DNA from 4 places in the Pseudovibrio sp. Tun.PSC04-5.I4 genome. Region 1 is predicted to be linked to each of the others. Evidence: predicted binding sites of a transcription regulator. Region 1 holds the regulator's gene; each other region holds the start of a gene.
The links. The regulator PhoB, encoded in region 1, activates phosphate uptake and scavenging genes when phosphate is short. The targets are predictions, from matches to a motif close to TGTCATNNANCTGTCAT.
Positions count from the first base shown of each region.

Region 2: BLS62_RS18070 (arsenate-mycothiol transferase ArsC) is a predicted target of PhoB. The motif match lies at 2,670-2,686, and genes of this name have one in related genera.
Region 3: BLS62_RS24605 (UDP-2,3-diacylglucosamine diphosphatase) is a predicted target of PhoB. The motif match lies at 1,769-1,785, and genes of this name have one in related genera.
Region 4: phnC (phosphonate ABC transporter ATP-binding protein) is a predicted target of PhoB. The motif match lies at 1,774-1,790, and genes of this name have one in related genera.

Region 1 covers NZ_FNLB01000006.1:571,240-575,502, forward strand. The annotation lists partial or broken gene pstA (phosphate ABC transporter permease PstA) at 1-82, shown strand, start outside; gene pstB (phosphate ABC transporter ATP-binding protein PstB) at 135-938, shown strand; gene phoU (phosphate signaling complex protein PhoU) at 969-1,673, shown strand; gene phoB (phosphate regulon transcriptional regulator PhoB) at 1,850-2,545, shown strand; gene BLS62_RS07670 (GcrA family cell cycle regulator) at 2,676-3,239, opposite strand; gene BLS62_RS07675 (aspartate aminotransferase family protein) at 4,045-4,263, shown strand, end outside.
Region 2 covers NZ_FNLB01000006.1:2,749,632-2,753,894, reverse strand. The annotation lists gene BLS62_RS18090 (TetR/AcrR family transcriptional regulator) at 1-461, opposite strand, end outside; gene BLS62_RS18085 (carboxymuconolactone decarboxylase family protein) at 669-1,019, shown strand; gene BLS62_RS18080 (DNA polymerase beta superfamily protein) at 1,165-1,989, shown strand; gene BLS62_RS18075 (MAPEG family protein) at 2,135-2,512, opposite strand; gene BLS62_RS18070 (arsenate-mycothiol transferase ArsC) at 2,778-3,236, shown strand; gene BLS62_RS18065 (AprI/Inh family metalloprotease inhibitor) at 3,422-3,961, shown strand; gene zapE (cell division protein ZapE) at 4,196-4,263, shown strand, end outside.
Region 3 covers NZ_FNLB01000006.1:4,173,133-4,177,395, reverse strand. The annotation lists gene BLS62_RS24610 (glycosyltransferase family 4 protein) at 1-916, opposite strand, end outside; gene BLS62_RS24605 (UDP-2,3-diacylglucosamine diphosphatase) at 913-1,722, opposite strand; gene BLS62_RS24600 (SDR family oxidoreductase) at 1,990-2,769, shown strand; gene BLS62_RS24595 (OmpP1/FadL family transporter) at 2,803-4,074, opposite strand.
Region 4 covers NZ_FNLB01000006.1:2,040,771-2,045,033, reverse strand. The annotation lists partial or broken gene BLS62_RS32210 (IS3 family transposase) at 215-1,200, opposite strand; gene phnC (phosphonate ABC transporter ATP-binding protein) at 1,878-2,723, shown strand; gene phnD (phosphonate ABC transporter substrate-binding protein) at 2,766-3,692, shown strand; gene phnE (phosphonate ABC transporter, permease protein PhnE) at 3,795-4,263, shown strand, end outside.

The DNA of each region.
Region 1 (4,263 bases):
GATCATGGTGCTTTTAGGCTTCCTGATCTCAATGAATGCAATGGCAATTGTTCTGCGCAAACGCTTTGAGCGCCGCTGGTGATTTGAAAGGCAACATCATGACAATGGAAATGACCACGAACACAGAGAGTGCAATGAAAACCGACCTGTATGCCGCGCCAGCCGTCTCTGCTGAAGGCGAAACACTCAAAATGCGTGGCCGTAATGTAAACGTGTTTTACGGTGAGAAACAGGCACTCTTCGGAGTGGATCTGGACGTGCGCAAGAACCAGGTAACAGCCCTCATCGGCCCGTCTGGTTGTGGTAAATCCACCTTCCTGCGCTGTATGAACCGGATGAACGACACCATTGCTATCTGCCGCGTCGAAGGTGACATTCTTCTCGATAATGATGATGTCTATGATCCGCGTATCGATGTGGTTGAACTGCGTGCCCGCGTTGGCATGGTCTTTCAAAAGCCCAATCCGTTCCCGAAATCCATCTTTGAAAATGTTGCCTACGGGCCCCGCATTCATGGCCTCGCCCAGAGCAAGAGCGAGCTGGAAGAAATCGTCGCGAACTCATTGCAGCGAGCTGGTTTGTTTGCGGAAGTCAAAGACAGATTGGACGAGCCGGGCACAAGTCTTTCCGGCGGTCAGCAGCAGCGCTTGTGTATTGCACGCGCCATTGCGGTGTCTCCCGAAGTGATCCTGATGGATGAGCCGTGTTCTTCGCTGGACCCGATCGCCACTGCCAAAGTGGAGGAACTGATTGATGAGTTACGCCTCAATTACACAATCGTAATCGTAACCCACTCCATGCAGCAGGCAGCGCGTGTGTCACAGCGGACAGCTTTCTTCCATATGGGGACTTTGGTTGAGGAAGGTCTGACGACTGAAATCTTCACAAACCCCAAAGACCAGCGCACACAGGATTACATCACTGGCCGTTTCGGTTAAGAATAGAAACTGCTCTAAGGAAATCATCCAATGAAAGATCATATCGTCTCTGCTTTTGGCGAGGAACTCAAAGAGTTAGCCGGACGCGTTGTTGAGATGGGCGGCCTTGCCGAAACACTGGTGCATGATGCTGTGACCGGCCTACTCAGGCAGGATCGTGAACTGGCAGCGCGCACCATCGCAGCTGATCAACGCCTCGACAACATGCAGGCAGAGCTTGAAGAGCTGTGTATCTCCGTAATCGCACGCCGCCAGCCAATGGCAAGTGATCTGCGTGTGATCATTGCGGCCATGCGGATCTCGAACGATCTTGAGCGCGTTGGTGACATGGCAAAGAACATTGGCAAGCGAACCCTCGCGATTGAGACAGATTTCTCCAACAAACAGCTCGCTGTTGGTGTGGAACATATGTCTGATCTCGCTCTTGAGCAGCTCAAGGCCGTTTTGGATGCCTACACCTCGGGTGATCTTGAGGTTGTTCAGCGCGTGCATCAACGTGACGACGAGGTTGATGCGCTGTACACATCCCTGTTCCGTCAGCTGCTGACCTACATGATGGAAGATCCTCGCTCAATTACCATGTGTGCACATTTGCTGTTTTGTGCGAAGAACATTGAGCGTATTGGGGACCACGCAACAAACATTGCGGAAAACATCTATTACATGGTTTCTGGTAATCATCTGCCAACAGAGCGTCCCAAAACGGACGAACTTACACAGAGCGCCGCTGTTTAGGGTGTATTTGCACAAGCGGGTGCCGGTTTTTGGATAAGAATGCGCTGAAAATGCGTATTCCCAAAAAAGAAGCACCGTGTTTGGTTAGAATACGCATGACGAAAAGAGTATCGCAGCCTGCCCAAGCCATTTCAGGCATGCTGCTTTGAAACAGAAGGTGCAGAGAGCACTTTAGTATGCCTAAAATATTGATTGTAGAAGACGAAGAACCGTTGAGCTTGCTGCTACGCTACAACCTGGAAGCAGAAGGCTACACTGTGGGCGTATGCGCAAGAGGGGACGAGGCTGAAATCCTGCTTCAGGAAAGCCAGCCGGACCTTCTTCTGCTGGACTGGATGCTTCCCGGCCTCTCCGGAATTGAACTCTGCCGCCGGTTACGGGCACGGTCTGAAACGGAACGCATGCCAATCATCATGCTGACAGCGCGCGGTGAGGAATCCGAGCGTATTCGCGGCTTGGCGACAGGCGCGGATGACTACGTGGTTAAACCGTTTTCTGTTCCTGAGCTGATGGCTCGTGTCCGCGCCATTTTCCGCCGTGCAAATCCCGAGGTGGTCTCCACGCTTCTTAAATCTGGAGATATCGAGCTGGACCGCGAAACGCACCGTGTTCGCAGAATGGGCAGTGAGATCCACTTAGGGCCAACAGAGTTCCGCTTGCTGGAATTCCTGATGAGCGCGCCGGGCCGTGTTTACTCACGCGAGCAGCTTTTGGACCGTGTTTGGGGCCATGATGTGTACGTGGATGAACGCACAGTTGACGTCCATGTGGGCCGCCTTCGCAAAGCCATCAACAAAGGCCGCATGAAGGATCCAATCAGGACAGTGCGTGGCGCAGGTTACGCGTTCAACGATCAGTTTGCTATCGGGTAATGCTGAGTAATTACTGACAGGTTATAAAGCCGCCTAAGGGCGGTTTTTGTGGCCCAGTCGCCTCATGCCGCAACGGACAACAAAAAGCCGGGCAAATGACCCGGCTTCTCAATCTTATATATCTGTTTGATCAGCTGGCGCGGCGGCTACGACGATCGCTCACTGGTTGATACGCGATGCTGCGGTGATGGGCGCAGTAAGGTGTGCCTGCATCAGACTGACGACCACAGAAGTAAAAGTCATCAGAACTCGGGTCACCAATTGGCCACTTACAAGTCCGCTCATTCAAAGTCAGAATGGACGCCCGTTCTGACGGAGGAATGAAAATATCTGGTGCGGGCATTTGCGCAAGTTCGGCCCGGATCATTTCAATTGGTTCAATTTTAAGGGCTGTAGCCCCAGCAACAGTTGGCTGAATAGGACGAGGTGAAGGAGTACTTATCGCAGCAACGGCGATTGTTTCTGTTACGCTCGGTTTTGCAGGAGAAACTGGCCGGGCAGCAGGTGCTGCGGCTTTTCTCGCTTTAGTTGCGGCGCCACCAGATTTGGCGCGGCCTGATAATCCAAGGCGGTGAACCTTGCCGATGACGGCGTTCCGGGTGACGCTACCCAGTTCGCCAGCGATCTGGCTTGCGCTCAGTCCGTCTGCCCAAAGCTTGCTTAGTAACTCTACACGTTCTGCTGTCCAGCTCATTAAAGGGCCCCGTCTTCCTTCAGTGGCGTGCAAAACAGCATTCGCTCAGCCCGGATAAATCCGACCTTGCCGCTTACCTGAGCGTGTGTGCTTGCAGCGTTTAGTAACTACGAGATGGTGTGTAACTCTTATCGCACACTACTATATGGGCGTCGAGGCGAGCAATAACCTTAAAGAATTGAGGTGGGGATGACTCTGGTTTTCCCCAGAATTGCCGCGCTACTACTTACCTATTACAGCCCTCTTGCAGTGGGAGAAGATTACCAATCCATGGATTGGGAGGTGTCTCTTAAGTCAGATCCTATAGCAATCTTTCCAACATAAAGTAAGAGCTGACGACCTTACTCCATTGATATTTATTACATATATTAATCAGGAAAAAACAACTGGTAATAATTACTAGTTAAACAGGTAATTCATGAGGCCTTTGTAGATTTATACCAGCAGCGCCACCTCATACTACACGTATGAGGTGTGTTGAATAAACCTTAAGTGTACTGGAAAAAATCTGGTCATAGGGAACCGTATTAACCCACCACTCGGCCCTACAAAGATGCCACAATGGCGCCTTCCAAGTGGTGCGGCCAAGACTGGTTGATGTCGTTGGTAGCCCAAGGGGCACACGGTAATTCCTGAACTATAATAACCTATTGCTGCCTAATAGGTGTTATTGACAGCCCATACGGAACACGGTTTATATGTTGCTTCGTTTACAGCCCAAACGCCATATGGCGTTTTTTTGTTTCTTGACCAGATAACTGGAATTTTTTGAGTAAATAACAGCTCAATCCATGAGGAGTTAAAAATGACGACTTCGTCGCTAATGCAGACTTATGCCCGTTCTGAACTTTCGTTCGAGCGTGGGGAAGGTGTCTGGCTGATTGCGGCTGATGGTCGACGATACATGGATTGTGCATCTGGTATTGCGGTTTCCGGTCTTGGTCATGCCCATCCCAAATTGGTTGAAGCGCTCAAAGCGCAGGCTGAAAAGCTTTGGCATGTCACCAACCTTTATACCATTCCA
Region 2 (4,263 bases), 2.2 Mb from region 1:
TTGACTTCTCGCAGGTCAAACTCTTCTGCAAGATTGCCGGAATGCAAGATCGTATGCATAGGCTGCCGGACAAGGCGGAACAGCTCCTCAAAGTCATCTGGCCGTTTGCTCTCAACCACTTGCAAGCAGTCTGCAAGGCCTTTGTTCAGTGCAAGCAGGCGATAGGTCTCGTCAAATTCCATCAGCATAAACTTGCTGAGACGCGCAGACGCACTGGCATTCGGGTCAGTTGCGGTTTCCAGCCGTGCCACCAGTTTAACAACTTCGGCACCAACGACAGCACAGGCCAGGTTGATCTTGCTCGGATAGAAATTGTAAATGTGTGCCATTGAGATGCCTGAGGCCTCAGCAATTTGGCTCACGGACGTCTTCTTGTAGCCTTGAGTGAGGAACGCTGCTCGGGCTGCGCTCAGCAAATCAGCAGCGCGGCCTCTAGCAGTCAAAATTTCTGCGATGGACATTGTAAATACCAGAATGAAAAAAGGAGAGTTTCTTCAGTAAGCATAGGTGAGCGAAAATTACAATGACGTGGGCGTTACATTAAGAGGTGTTTTACGTAAAAACGCGAATGATATTAATGGACTTAGCTTAGGTTGTTTGATTTTAGTCATTGTCTGTCGGTGAAGTTCTGTCAATATTAGTTATATCTAATATAATGGAGCTGAAGCATGGCTGTAGAAAACTGGCAAGAATTCCTAAAACAAACCGATGGCCGTATCGCAGAGTTACGCCCTGGTATTCCCGGTGTCATGAAAGGCTTTGGTGAAATCGCAAAAAGCGCAATCGGTACAGGTGCGCTCGAAGCGAAAGCAAAAGAACTTATCGCGCTCTCCATTGGTGTTGCTGCCCGTTGTGACGCCTGCCTTGGTTACCACGCAAAAGCTTGCATAAAGTACGGTGTAACACGCGAGGAACTTATCGAGGCATTAGGCGTGGCTGTTTACATGGGCGGCGGGCCTTCCCTCATGTATGCCGCTGAAGCACTCAGCGCATTCGACGCTTTTTCCGAAGAAGCCTAATATTAGCGTGTGGCGCATCGTGCCAGAGTCTCCCGTTTCTGGAAAACTTAGAGAGCAAACTGCTCGACCGCACTTGCCCTGAAAAGCGTTCAAGGGTAAGTGCAACGAGGAGAAGCCTCTTAGATTTCAGGTTAGGCAATTTTCGGTGAGTGCGCCTTCGCAAGTTAATTCAGACAGCTCTTCTACATTTTTTGAGCTTGAAAAGAGTTTTCGTGACTTGGAGAACGAAAAGAATCTGCGTGTATTGCACGCGGGCGATCTTTCGCATCTGTACCTCACTAAAAAATCAGAGGCTGCTTATCCCAATTGCAGGTTCATCTACACGCAATCTCTCGAGTACTATCTCTCGCTCTTCCCTTCAGAAGATACGATGGGTGTAGATTTTAAAGTTCCTGCAAGCGTTAGTGGTTGGGATCTCAAAAAAACACTGATAGCACTTCTGAAAGGTAATCCTGAGCCGTTGGATTGGGTTCAATTGAGAGATGCTTACGCCGGGCATGAGGGCTTTCCCAAATCCATGCTGGCATTCGCGGTCGAATATTGTGACCCGGTTCGCTTTGCGCTCTACCACTTTCAGCGTTTGAATAGGCAGCGGCATAGATTTGACGGCATGGCTCTGGGCGAGATCGTGCCGGAAAGATTATACGATTTGATCCGGTCGTCACTTGTACTGCGTTGGTATAATCAGAACCGATATCAGGGTATTCCACCTTCAAGACTTGCCGACCTTACAGAAGCAACCTTTATTCGTCCTGTCTTGCGCGGCGAAATTGAAGAGTTGGTTGAGCGCAGTGAGGCTGGGCAAATAAAAGATGTTGTCCGCCCTGCTGGTGCCGTGAATGAGCTCATTCTATCTGAACTGGAAGCGGGGCCAGCGCTAATGGCCCGAACTCGCCGGTCATTTACGCAAGATACCGCAGCTCAGGCTGACCGGTTTTTCCTCAAATGGGCAGTCGCCCCTAAAAACTGACGGAAGCTATAAGAGCTACTGTTAATTTCGTAGTAACGAACGACTACGGAAACAGCAGAATTGCGCCATTTTTAGTGCGTCTCCAGTCCTTGCCTGTCTCACAATACCATGAAATCACGGGGATATTGACTGTCCCGAGTTGCTGTTATGACCACGCCGGCGACGTGAAGAGTGCAACTGAACTAACCAGACCAATAAACCAAACGACTGAACGCAGGGAAGCGCGGTCAAGCCAGTAACAAGCAATGTACAGAACGCGCATTGCGATGAACAGGCCGCACAATTTTTCGATCCAATCTGGGTCCCCTCCATAAGCGAGAGCGATCAGAACGGACACTGCATAAAGAGGGAAGGCCTCGTGAGAGTTGATTTCGGCTGAGCGTGCGCGAAGACGGAAACCTTCTTTCCAGTAGGCCGGATCCCTCGGTTTGGAATTGTTATAGTTGCGAGAAATTTTGGCAGGAAGAACTGAAAGCCATGGCATCAGACCGGCAATCAGAATTGTCCATAAAGGAAAAGACATTGTGCAAGCTCCCAAGAAAAGCAGAAAAACATTGCTTCTTATACAGGCGCTTATTCTGAAAGTGAACAGCGGTCACTTAAGATTGAAGCTGGCCAGACTGCGCTGATTAGCCAGTAGCCCCGTATTATTCCCAACCCATCTGTGATTATCACTAGCGTTTCATTCGAGTGTCATCCTCCCGAATAAAAAGGGCACTAAAAGGTGCTGGGAATGAGAAGCACACCGATGATTGGACAACGTCCGGCGCTGCAGTGGAGGCGTTCCTATGACAATGGCGAATGTACTGTTTGTTTGCGTAGAGAATTCGTTTTTTAGCCTCGCAGCAGAGGCCTATTTGAATAAAGCTTCAATGGGAGGCCTGAGAGCATTTTCTGCTGGTCCGTTGCCGGGAGAGATAATGCGCCCGATCACACGGAAGGTGCTTTTTGCCAATGCACTGCAGGAAAGCGGCTTGCATCCCAAGTCCTGGAATGTTTTTTCGCTGCCGCATGCACCGCAGCCTGATTTCGTAATAAGTCTTCAAACTAGTGTGCTTCTTGACAAGCAACCGATTTGGCCTGGGCAGCCTACAAGGATGAATTGGGGTGCCCGCTCAGATGAACAGGAGCCGCGAAATATAAAAGAGGCAACAGATGCATTCAGCAGGATTAAAGAAGCTATAGATTTATCGATTTCTTCAAAAGTTTTTTCTAGTGATTCTCTAAATTGGCGAACTGCTTGTTGATTTTGTTTCGCCCTTTGCTTTCTAATGATTGCGATTTTCGGCATGTTACCCCAAGGAAATGAGGGTTTCGGTGGGAAACTTTCTTTTTTTTAGCTCTAAACTTCCACCGGCCTCATTTTAGAGGCATCTTCTTAAGATCTTTATGGTTAATACGCCTTAATTCACAAGGCTGGGATGACACCACTATGAATCGTAGTTTGACGATTGCATTTGTTTCTGTAATTGCAATTTCCACAATGGCGTGCCAGCGAACGACTTATACGCGTAGCTATGTATCGCCGCTGCCGGCTTCTCCTGTTTCTCCTATTGAAGGTCAAACTTTGTCGCCAATCATTCCGGGTCAACCTGGTTATGAAAATCAAATTTTGGTTGATGGGCAGGATGCTAACGCCAACTCGCAGGTTGTTTCCGCACCGCCTGCTCCAAACGTAAATGCAACTGGCGGTTCGCTTGGCCGAACTGACTTGCTTGGCGGTTGGAGCGTATCTTCCGGTGGCGACAACTGTAAGCTCTTTATGACGCTGACGAAATGGAGCGGTGGCTACCGTGCAAACACCCGCGGGTGTAACGACGCTAGCCTCTCCCAAATTTCTGCTTGGAATCTAAATGGAAATCAGGTTGTGTTGAAAGATGCTGGTGGTGGCAATGTTGCTACCCTGTCAGGCGCTGGAACCAGTTTTGCTGGTCAAACTGCAAGCGGATCCTCTATTTCGTTCGCTCGCTAACAGACAGCTTGGCAGTTAAAAGAATTAAAAGCGTTGCGCTGGATACAGGCGCAGCGCTTTTTGCATATGTAACCAGACTAACTGCAATTTTCGCTTTTATGTGATGGTGTGCTTTCACTTATATTCCTCATAGTACTTGCGTCTGGGTGGCGCTCTCCTTTAAGCCATGGGCGAATATGGCATATTGGAATTTGCGATTTCTTTGTTGGAATCCAGTTTGAGGAATAAAACCCCGTGCTTGAGAATGCATCAACCCCAACCACTGTCCTTGCTCAATACAATTCAATGGTCGCGCGGGGCGA
Region 3 (4,263 bases), 3.6 Mb from region 1:
AAACTTCCAACGCTTCCAGCGCTGCAATTTGCAGGTCTTTGTTCAACACGCCCGCCCCGCTGTTTCCGATCACATCAATCGGCCCCATCACAGGGAACGCGGCGACAGGCGTTCCGCAAGCAATCGCCTCCAGCAGCACATTGCCGAATGTATCGGTTAGACTTGGGAACACAAAAACATCTGCGTTGGCGTAGTACTCAACCAGCTCATCCCCTTCTTTAGGGCCAGTAAACACAGCTTCAGGATAAGCCTTTTGCAGTTCTTCCAATTGCGGACCACCGCCAACAATGATCTTGGTTCCCGGCAGGTCCAGCTTCAAAAACGCTTCAATATTCTTCTCAACAGCCACACGTCCCACATAGAGGAAAGTAGGCCCAGATAGAGGAGATAACCTGTCGGTCTTCAGAGGACGGAACCGTTTATGGTCGACACCACGAGACCAGCGCATCAAGTTCTCAAATCCACGCGCACGAAGTTCAATCTCCAACGTATTGGTGGCCACCATGCAACCCTGCCCGCTGTTGTGAAACCAGCGCAGCCACGAATAACTGAAGGATAACGGTACCGGATACCGCGCCTGCAAATACTCGGGAAACCGGGTGTGGTAGCTGGTGGTGAAGACACGTCCATCTCGCTTGGCAACCTGCCGCGCCATCAGCCCCAGTGGGCCTTCAGTGGCAATGTGTAGATGATCGCAGTCAAAGTCCTCAATGAAGTGCCGCACTCTATGAGGCAGTGTCAAACTAAGCCTGATCTCCCCGTACGATGGCATAGGAACGCTTTTAAAGGACAATGGGGTCAGAAACTCAACCCGTATACCCATCTGCTTCAATTCTTTCGCCAACCGCTCCAGCGAGCCAACAACGCCATTGATCTGCGGCTTCCATGCATCTGTGACAATCAGAATTGAGCTCATGCTGCCACCTGACGACCAGTCTCAGAGCCATCCTCAATAATAGCGAGGGCATTCCCTTCACCCCAATGGATAACCTCAAACGTTCCGTCGAAATGTTCCGCAACAGCGGTGCAGCTTTCAACCCAGTCACCCGTATTGATGTAATGAATGCCGTCACTCTCATGATCCGCAGCATGGTGAATATGCCCGCAGATGACCCCATCAACACCCTGACGTCGTGCCTCGGAGGCTAATGTCTTTTCAAACTTGCCAATAAAGTTGACCGCGTTTTTGACCTTGAGTTTCGCCCATGCAGACAAGCTCCAATAGGTCAGCCCCATTTTCCGGCGACCGTAATTCAAAACTGTATTGAGATTGAGCGCGGAGACGTAAGCCCAGTCCCCCAAAAACGCGAGCCACTTGGCATGACGCACAACAACATCAAACTGATCTCCGTGAATGATCAGGTACTTTTTGCCATTGGCACCCTCATGAATGTGTTGTTCGACAACTTCGATGCCGCCAAAATAAACGCCGAAGAAATCCCGCAGGAACTCATCATGGTTGCCCGGAATGTAGATTACCCGCGCTCCCTTACGAGCTTTACGGAGCAGCTTCTGCACCACATCATTGTGCAATTGCGGCCAATACCACGACCGCTTCAGACGCCACCCATCGATAATATCACCGACAAGATAGACCGTCTCGGCATCGTTATTTTTCAGAAAATCCAGTAAGAGATCCGCCTGACAACCACGCGTACCAAGATGTACATCGGACAAAAACAAGCTCTTGTAGTTTTTACTGTTGGAATCCCCGGTCACCATATGCCTCCGGAATAAGAAAACGTTCATTTCTTTTAAAACGATTCACAAGAAACAAATATGACAGCGTAGATATACTGGAACCGCGCAGCTCCTTGCTCCTATCCCTGTTAATATAACTCTACGAATATTAGGGGATGCCAAACCAAGGCTCTGCAATTCAATTCAATATTCCTTTCGCTTGCTAAGCTTGATCCTTACTGGTTCAGCAGGCAAAGACACAGTAGGATGCCTCCACGATTTATCCAGTTGAAACAATGGAATATTCAAATGCACTTAGGAATTAACGGGCGCAAAGCGATTATCTGTGCATCCAGTCGGGGTTTGGGACTGGGCACAGCAAAGGCTCTGGCCGAAGCGGGTTGTGATCTTGTCATCAATGGGCGTAATGAAACCCTGCTCAACCAGATTGCACGCGAACTTTCAACCGCACACAATGTTGCTGTCATTCCAGTCGCGGCAGACATCTCCACACCTGAGGGTCAACAAGCTGTTCTGGCTGCCTGCCCCAAACCAGATATTCTGATCAACAACAATGGTGGTCCGCCACGTAAAGACTTTAAGGAACTGGATAGGGAAGCCATTCAGGCTGGCATTGTCCAGAACATGATCACCCCGATCGAACTCATCAAAGCCGTCATTGAAGGCATGGCTGAGCGCCGCTTCGGCCGCATCGTCAATATTACATCCATGTCTGTTAAAATGCCGATTGAAGGGCTGGATCTTTCCAGCGGAGCCCGCGCTGGCCTGACGGCGTTCCTCGCAGGTGTGTGCAGGCAGTACACACAATACAACGTCACTATCAACAACGTCCTGCCCGGCAAGTTTGATACCGATCGCCTCAAAGGTGGGTTCGAGCGTCAGGCACAGCAAACTGGCATTTCCTTGGAAGAAGCCAAGCGATTGTCTTCTGAAGAAATACCAGCAAGACGCCTTGGTCATCCTGATGAGTTCGGCAATGCATGTGCATTCATGTGCTCTGCGCACGCTGGTTATATAACGGGCCAGAACTTGCTTCTGGACGGCGGTCTATACCCAAGCGCTTTTTAAATCACAGCTTAACACCAGCGCGGCATCACTAACCTAGTAAGTAATCCTCAAAGCCGCGCTGAGAATATCAATATTCGTGTCATTCACAGGGCCCTGGATCGTGATACCCTCATAAAACGGATGGTCTGGATTGATATTGATGTTGCTGGCTTCAGGGAAGATATGCGTATAACCAAAATCGAAAGAAAGCCAATCCTCATAAAAGTAACTCAGTCCAGCACTTAACCAGAAGCGGTTGGAATCTGGTAAGCGTGGTGTCCGGTTCGCTTCATCAATCGGCGACCACTCATAAGCTAATCCGAAACGACCTGTTATATTCTCGGTAAAATCATACTCGGTTCCCAGGGCGATCAAATAGCCATCATTATACTGGAACGGAAGTTCCGTCACCACATCACCGCTTAGATTGAAGACTGGGAAAGTTCCAAACCGCGACCAGTGCGTCCATTCAAACGATCCGAGGGCACGCCATTCCGTATTGAGCTCTTGCTGGAAGGAAACACTCACAGTTTCAGGCATGATTATATTCGCGCGAATTGGTGTCGGCGCATCCCCTCCAACAACAAGTCGTCCTTTGAGATTATGCTCTACAGGAGAACGATAGCCAATGCCCAACTGGGTTCCCTTCCATGGCTCAAAGAGCGCTCCAACAGTCGCCCCAAAGCCAAGATTGTAATCTTCTCCACGCAGCTCAGCTGTCGGCGACGCCGCCGCAATAGGGGGAACACCTGTCGCAGACTTTAAGCGCACCTGAATGTACTCGAGCTGAAGTCCTGCTCCGACCGAAAATTTGTCCGTCACCTGAAACGCAGCCATTGGCGTTACATTCACAGAAAACACGCGAGACGATCTGGCATAAACCTGCCCGGCCCATTCAATATCTGGCTTAGTCTCAAGTCCATAAGGCGCGTTTGAACTAACGCCTAGGGACAACCGGTCATTCACTTTCCAGGTACCGTATCCAGATGGCAACCATGCATTAACCCCAACATCACCGGAAGAATATGGAACGCCAGTCACAGGAATGCCAAGAACATCAATAGTGGCATTATCCAAGTCAATAGTTCCTCGCGGCAGCACAAAAGTCTGCACAGTTTCACTTTGCACACCATCATGGGCCGTCATAGTGGAGGGATTCCAGTACATACTGGAGAGGCTTTTGGTTGCCGTCGCATGCCCTGCAAATGACATTCCCTGAAACCAAGAGGACTGTTCACGAAGGGCAAAAGCGCCAGCAAGCGCACTAGAACTGAAAAGGATAGTTGAAAGAGTTGCTGCTACAGCAAAGGGAATGGTTCTGGTCATGTACGGTACTTTCTGTTTCTAATACAGCAAACAGCAGCGCCATGATCAAACTACGAGTTACTTTTTGATTCGGCCCTCTCTTACATTTCTAAAGATATTAAATACTTGTTGCACTGGTATTTTTTAGAACAAATTTCGTATTTTCATCATTTACCAATAATAACTGATAATTTTTTAGTATACTCATCA
Region 4 (4,263 bases), 1.5 Mb from region 1:
CTGCTTTCCTTGCCGCACTGCTCTGCGTTTTTTGACGATACTCTTTCTCGGTCGTTGGCGAGGCGCTCCTTTGTAAGTTCGACCCTCACAGGCTTTATCTCACTTACCTAAATATCGATTATGGTTGCAGGCTGCGTGTGGAGCACGCTGTTGCTCAGAGGTGGTCCCGTTTGGTTGGACAGTTGAGCGTCGTTTATAAGTGGTTCCGCTCCGATTACGCAGCAGCTTGAGTTATGTGCAGCGGGTGGTTGCAGTAGGCCTGATCCGGGGTATTCCAGTCAAGCGATGAATGTGGGCGCTTCTGGTTATAAAAGGTGATGTACCGCCTAATGGATTTTCTGGCCTCTGGCACACTGACGTAGGCCTTGAGGTAGACCTCCTCATATTTGATGGTGCGCCAGAACCGTTCGATAAAAACATTGTCACGCTAGGCTCCTTTGCCGTCCATGGAAATCTTGATCTCTTCGCGCTTGCGCACATCGGTGAAGTCTATGCAAGTGAACTGGGAGCCCTGATCGGAGTTGAAAATCTCTGGCTTGCCGTGTTTTGAGAGCGCCTCTTCCAGAGCTTCGATGCAGAAAGTTGCCTCCATGGTAATCGACAATCGCCAGCTCAGAACTTTACGCGAGTACCAGTCAATGATGGCAACCAGATAGGTAAAGCCCTTCGCCATGGGAATATAGGAAATATCGATGGCCCAGACCTGATTGGGTCTTAAAACCTCTACATCACGCAGCAGATACGGGTAAATCTTGTGACCCCGTGCGGGTTTGAAAGTGTTTGGTCGGCGATAGATTGCCTCAATACCCATCCTCTTCATCAAGGATCTCATGGCGCACCGACCGATAGGAAAGCCCTCTGCCTTCAAGAGCTGTTGCAACATACCGCTACCCGCAAACGGATACTCCAGATGAAGTTCATCCAGCAGGCGCATGATGGCAAGCGTTTCCAGTGAGGCCGGACGGGGCCGGTAGTAAACACTGCTTCTAGATAAGCTCAGGGCTTTAGCCTGACGGGATAGTGGAAGGTCATGTTTGCAGACAATCATCTTCTGGCGTTCAGTAGTCCCGTTTTGGTGAGCACCTTCTTACGAGCTTACGCGGCCCCACTGGGGCCAAAGTCCCTTCGAAGTTCGAAAAAATCGTTCTCCAATGCCAACTCACCAATTTTGGCATGCAGCCGTTTGATGTCGACTTCAGGCTCCTGCCTAGCTTGTTTATCAGCTCCAAACACATCTGGCATGGCTGCAAGAGCCTGTTCTTGGCATCATGTCAGTTTTAGGAGCTAAATCCACTTATACAACCTGTCCGAATTTCCCGAGCCAGCTCTATGTGCATTCTTGGCAACCCGCTGCACGGTGATGCTGGGATCACTGGTGGTGAATCCGGCGCCATCAACATTGGGCTGCTGTATGCGCTGAATTTAAAGAAGGGTTTGCGGAGATTGCCAAGGAAATGGACCTTAGCAAAGAGTCCGTGGTTCTGATTTTTAATACTGAGGGGGATACCAACCCTGAGCGCTACAGAAAGATCGTCTGGGAAGGCGCTTTACCTCTTTAATCCCAGAGACACTAAATACCTCAAAGCAGGGCCTCGGCTCTGCTTTTTTTGTGTAAATTCTATTCCGCAATTGAACTCCAGTTGGTTTTGCTGGAACCGATTCTGCTGAGGTTTGCCTACTGTTCTTAGCGGGCAGCTAAACTGTGAGTCTTTTACCCTGTCACATAATCGTAACGCAAAGCTCGTTTTGTCAGCATTGCTGCGGTTCAATTTTATGACGATTTTTTGACAGTCACCAATTCTCAGATTGCGTCATTTCACTGTAACAATCCCGTGTGCCTAGTGCGTTAAAGATTAACGGGCAATGGGGCAGATATCTTGATCCAGTTTGAAAGCGTTAGAAAAGAATTTGGGGCACATGTTGCTGTAAAGGGGGCGTCCTTTACAATAGATAAACCTCAGATGATTGGCATTATTGGTCGCTCTGGCGCTGGTAAATCTACGTTGTTGCGCATGGTCAATCGACTTACACCAGCAAGCCGGGGACGATTGTTGGTTGATGGTGTTGATGTGCTTGCTTTGCAGGGCGCAGACAAGCGCCGATGGCAGCGCGATTGTGCAATGATATTTCAGCAGTTCAATCTGGTTCCTCGCCTTGATGTTTTAACCAATGTGATGCTTGGTCGCCTCAATGCACATGGCACGGTCTCCAGTATGCTTAAACTTTTCACACGCGAGGAGCGTGTTCAGGCGCTGTTGAAGCTGGAGCGGCTCGGCATTGCTGAGACAGCTCTTAAACGAGCTGAAAATCTCTCCGGTGGCCAGCAGCAACGGGTGGCGATTGCGCGTGCTTTGATGCAGGAGCCGAAAATGCTTTTGGCGGATGAACCGATTGCCTCTCTTGATCCTATGAATGCGCAGGTCGTTATGGATGCCTTGAAGGCGATTAATACCGAAGATGGCCTGACCGTGATTTGTAACCTCCACACACTTAATACTGCTCGCAATTATTGTGACCGGGTTATCGGGATGCGTGATGGTGAAATTGTATTTGATGGAAACCCTGAAGACCTTTCAACTGCTGTCGCCCGTGAGATTTACGGTGCTGATGACAGTTTTGAAGAGGGGATGACCTCAACGTCTCTTGGTAGCGAAGGTGCAAACATCGCTTCCCTGGAACCGGCTAAGGGTGCGCTGGTACCCCTAGTTTCTGCTGCTGAGTAGTAGCGGCTTCTTGAATTTTGTCCTTATATTTGGAGTGCTCTGATGAAAATCATCGCTAAAGTTGCTGCGGCTCTTGCTGTTAGCTCTGCTATCCTTTCTGCGCCTGTTGCTATGGCTGAAGAAAAAATCACCGAATTCCGCATTGGTATTCTGGGTGGTGAAAACGAAGCGGATCGTCTTCGTAACAACCAGTGTCTGGTTGAGCGTTTTGAAAAGCTTCTTGGTGTTCCAGTCAAGCTTTTCCCAGCGGCCGATTATGCTGGCACTATTGAAGGCCTGAAGGGTGGAAACCTTGATTATGCTGAGCTTGGCGCGTCCGGTTATTCCGCCGTGTACCTTTCAGCTCCAGAAGCTGTTGAACCGGTTTTGACAACCAAACAGCTTGATGGTGCAACTGGCTATTACTCTGTCATGGTCGCTCGTGAAGATTCTGGAATTAAGACGATGGATGACATGAAGGGCAAGCGCCTTGGCTTTGCTGATCCTAATTCCACATCCGGTTATCTTGTGCCATCCGTTGCTTTTGACGACATGGGCCTGAACATCAAGGACTACTTTGCTTCCAGCCAGTTCTCTGGTGGTCATGAGCAGAACGTTCTTGCTGTTTTGAATGGCGATGTTGATGGCGGTGTAACTTGGGCATCTGGTGTTGGTGAATGGGAAGAGGGTTACACTTCTGGCAACCTGCGCAAAATGGTCGATAAAGGCATGGTTGATATGTCTGATCTGGTTCAGATTTGGCAATCCCCATTGATCCCGAACGGTCCGCTTGTGGTACGGAAGACTCTTCCTGCTGATGTTAAGGGCAAGGTTGTTGCTTCCCTCAAAGCTATGGTGAAAGACGACACTGAATGTTTCTACTCTGCACAGGGTGGGGAATATGCTGACTTTGTTGATGTGAACCATGACTTCTACAAGACCATTGTTGAAGCACGTCGCCGTAAGATCGAAGCGAAAAAAGCCAACTAATCTGGTTGACTGAAACATGAGGGCGCGAGGTGATCGCGCCCTTCTTCATATGTTGGGCTCAAGGGAGCCCGCCTATTTTTTCGACCTTGGAGGATTATTAAGGTGGCAGCTCATCTGGCGCTGACTGAGGCTTCCCGACTTGCTGAGATTTCTCAAGCTTATGAGCAAGTGGCTCGGCGACGCACGCTTTATACTTTCTTTTTGCTGGGCGTTTGCGCACTGAGTATCTTTGGAGGCCTGTATATTGCCGATGAAGCAAACTCAGGTGGTTTTTGGACTGGGCTTGATAAGTTTTTTGATTACCCGGCTGAGCTTTTTGCAGGAGCCTATGAAACAGGGCTTGCAGGACTGTTCGGGCTTGTTTTTCATTATTCGCCGTATCTGTTTGAAACCATAAACATTGCTATGGTTTCCACACTGATTGCGTTCTTTCTGGGCGGGGCTTTGAGCTTTGTCGCCAGTCGCAATCTGGTTTCAAATCGGTTTGTGGTCGGGCTTATGCGCCGCGTGATGGATATCTTTCGCGCCTTCCCAGAGATTGTAATTGCGTTGCTTCTGGTTCTAATCTTGG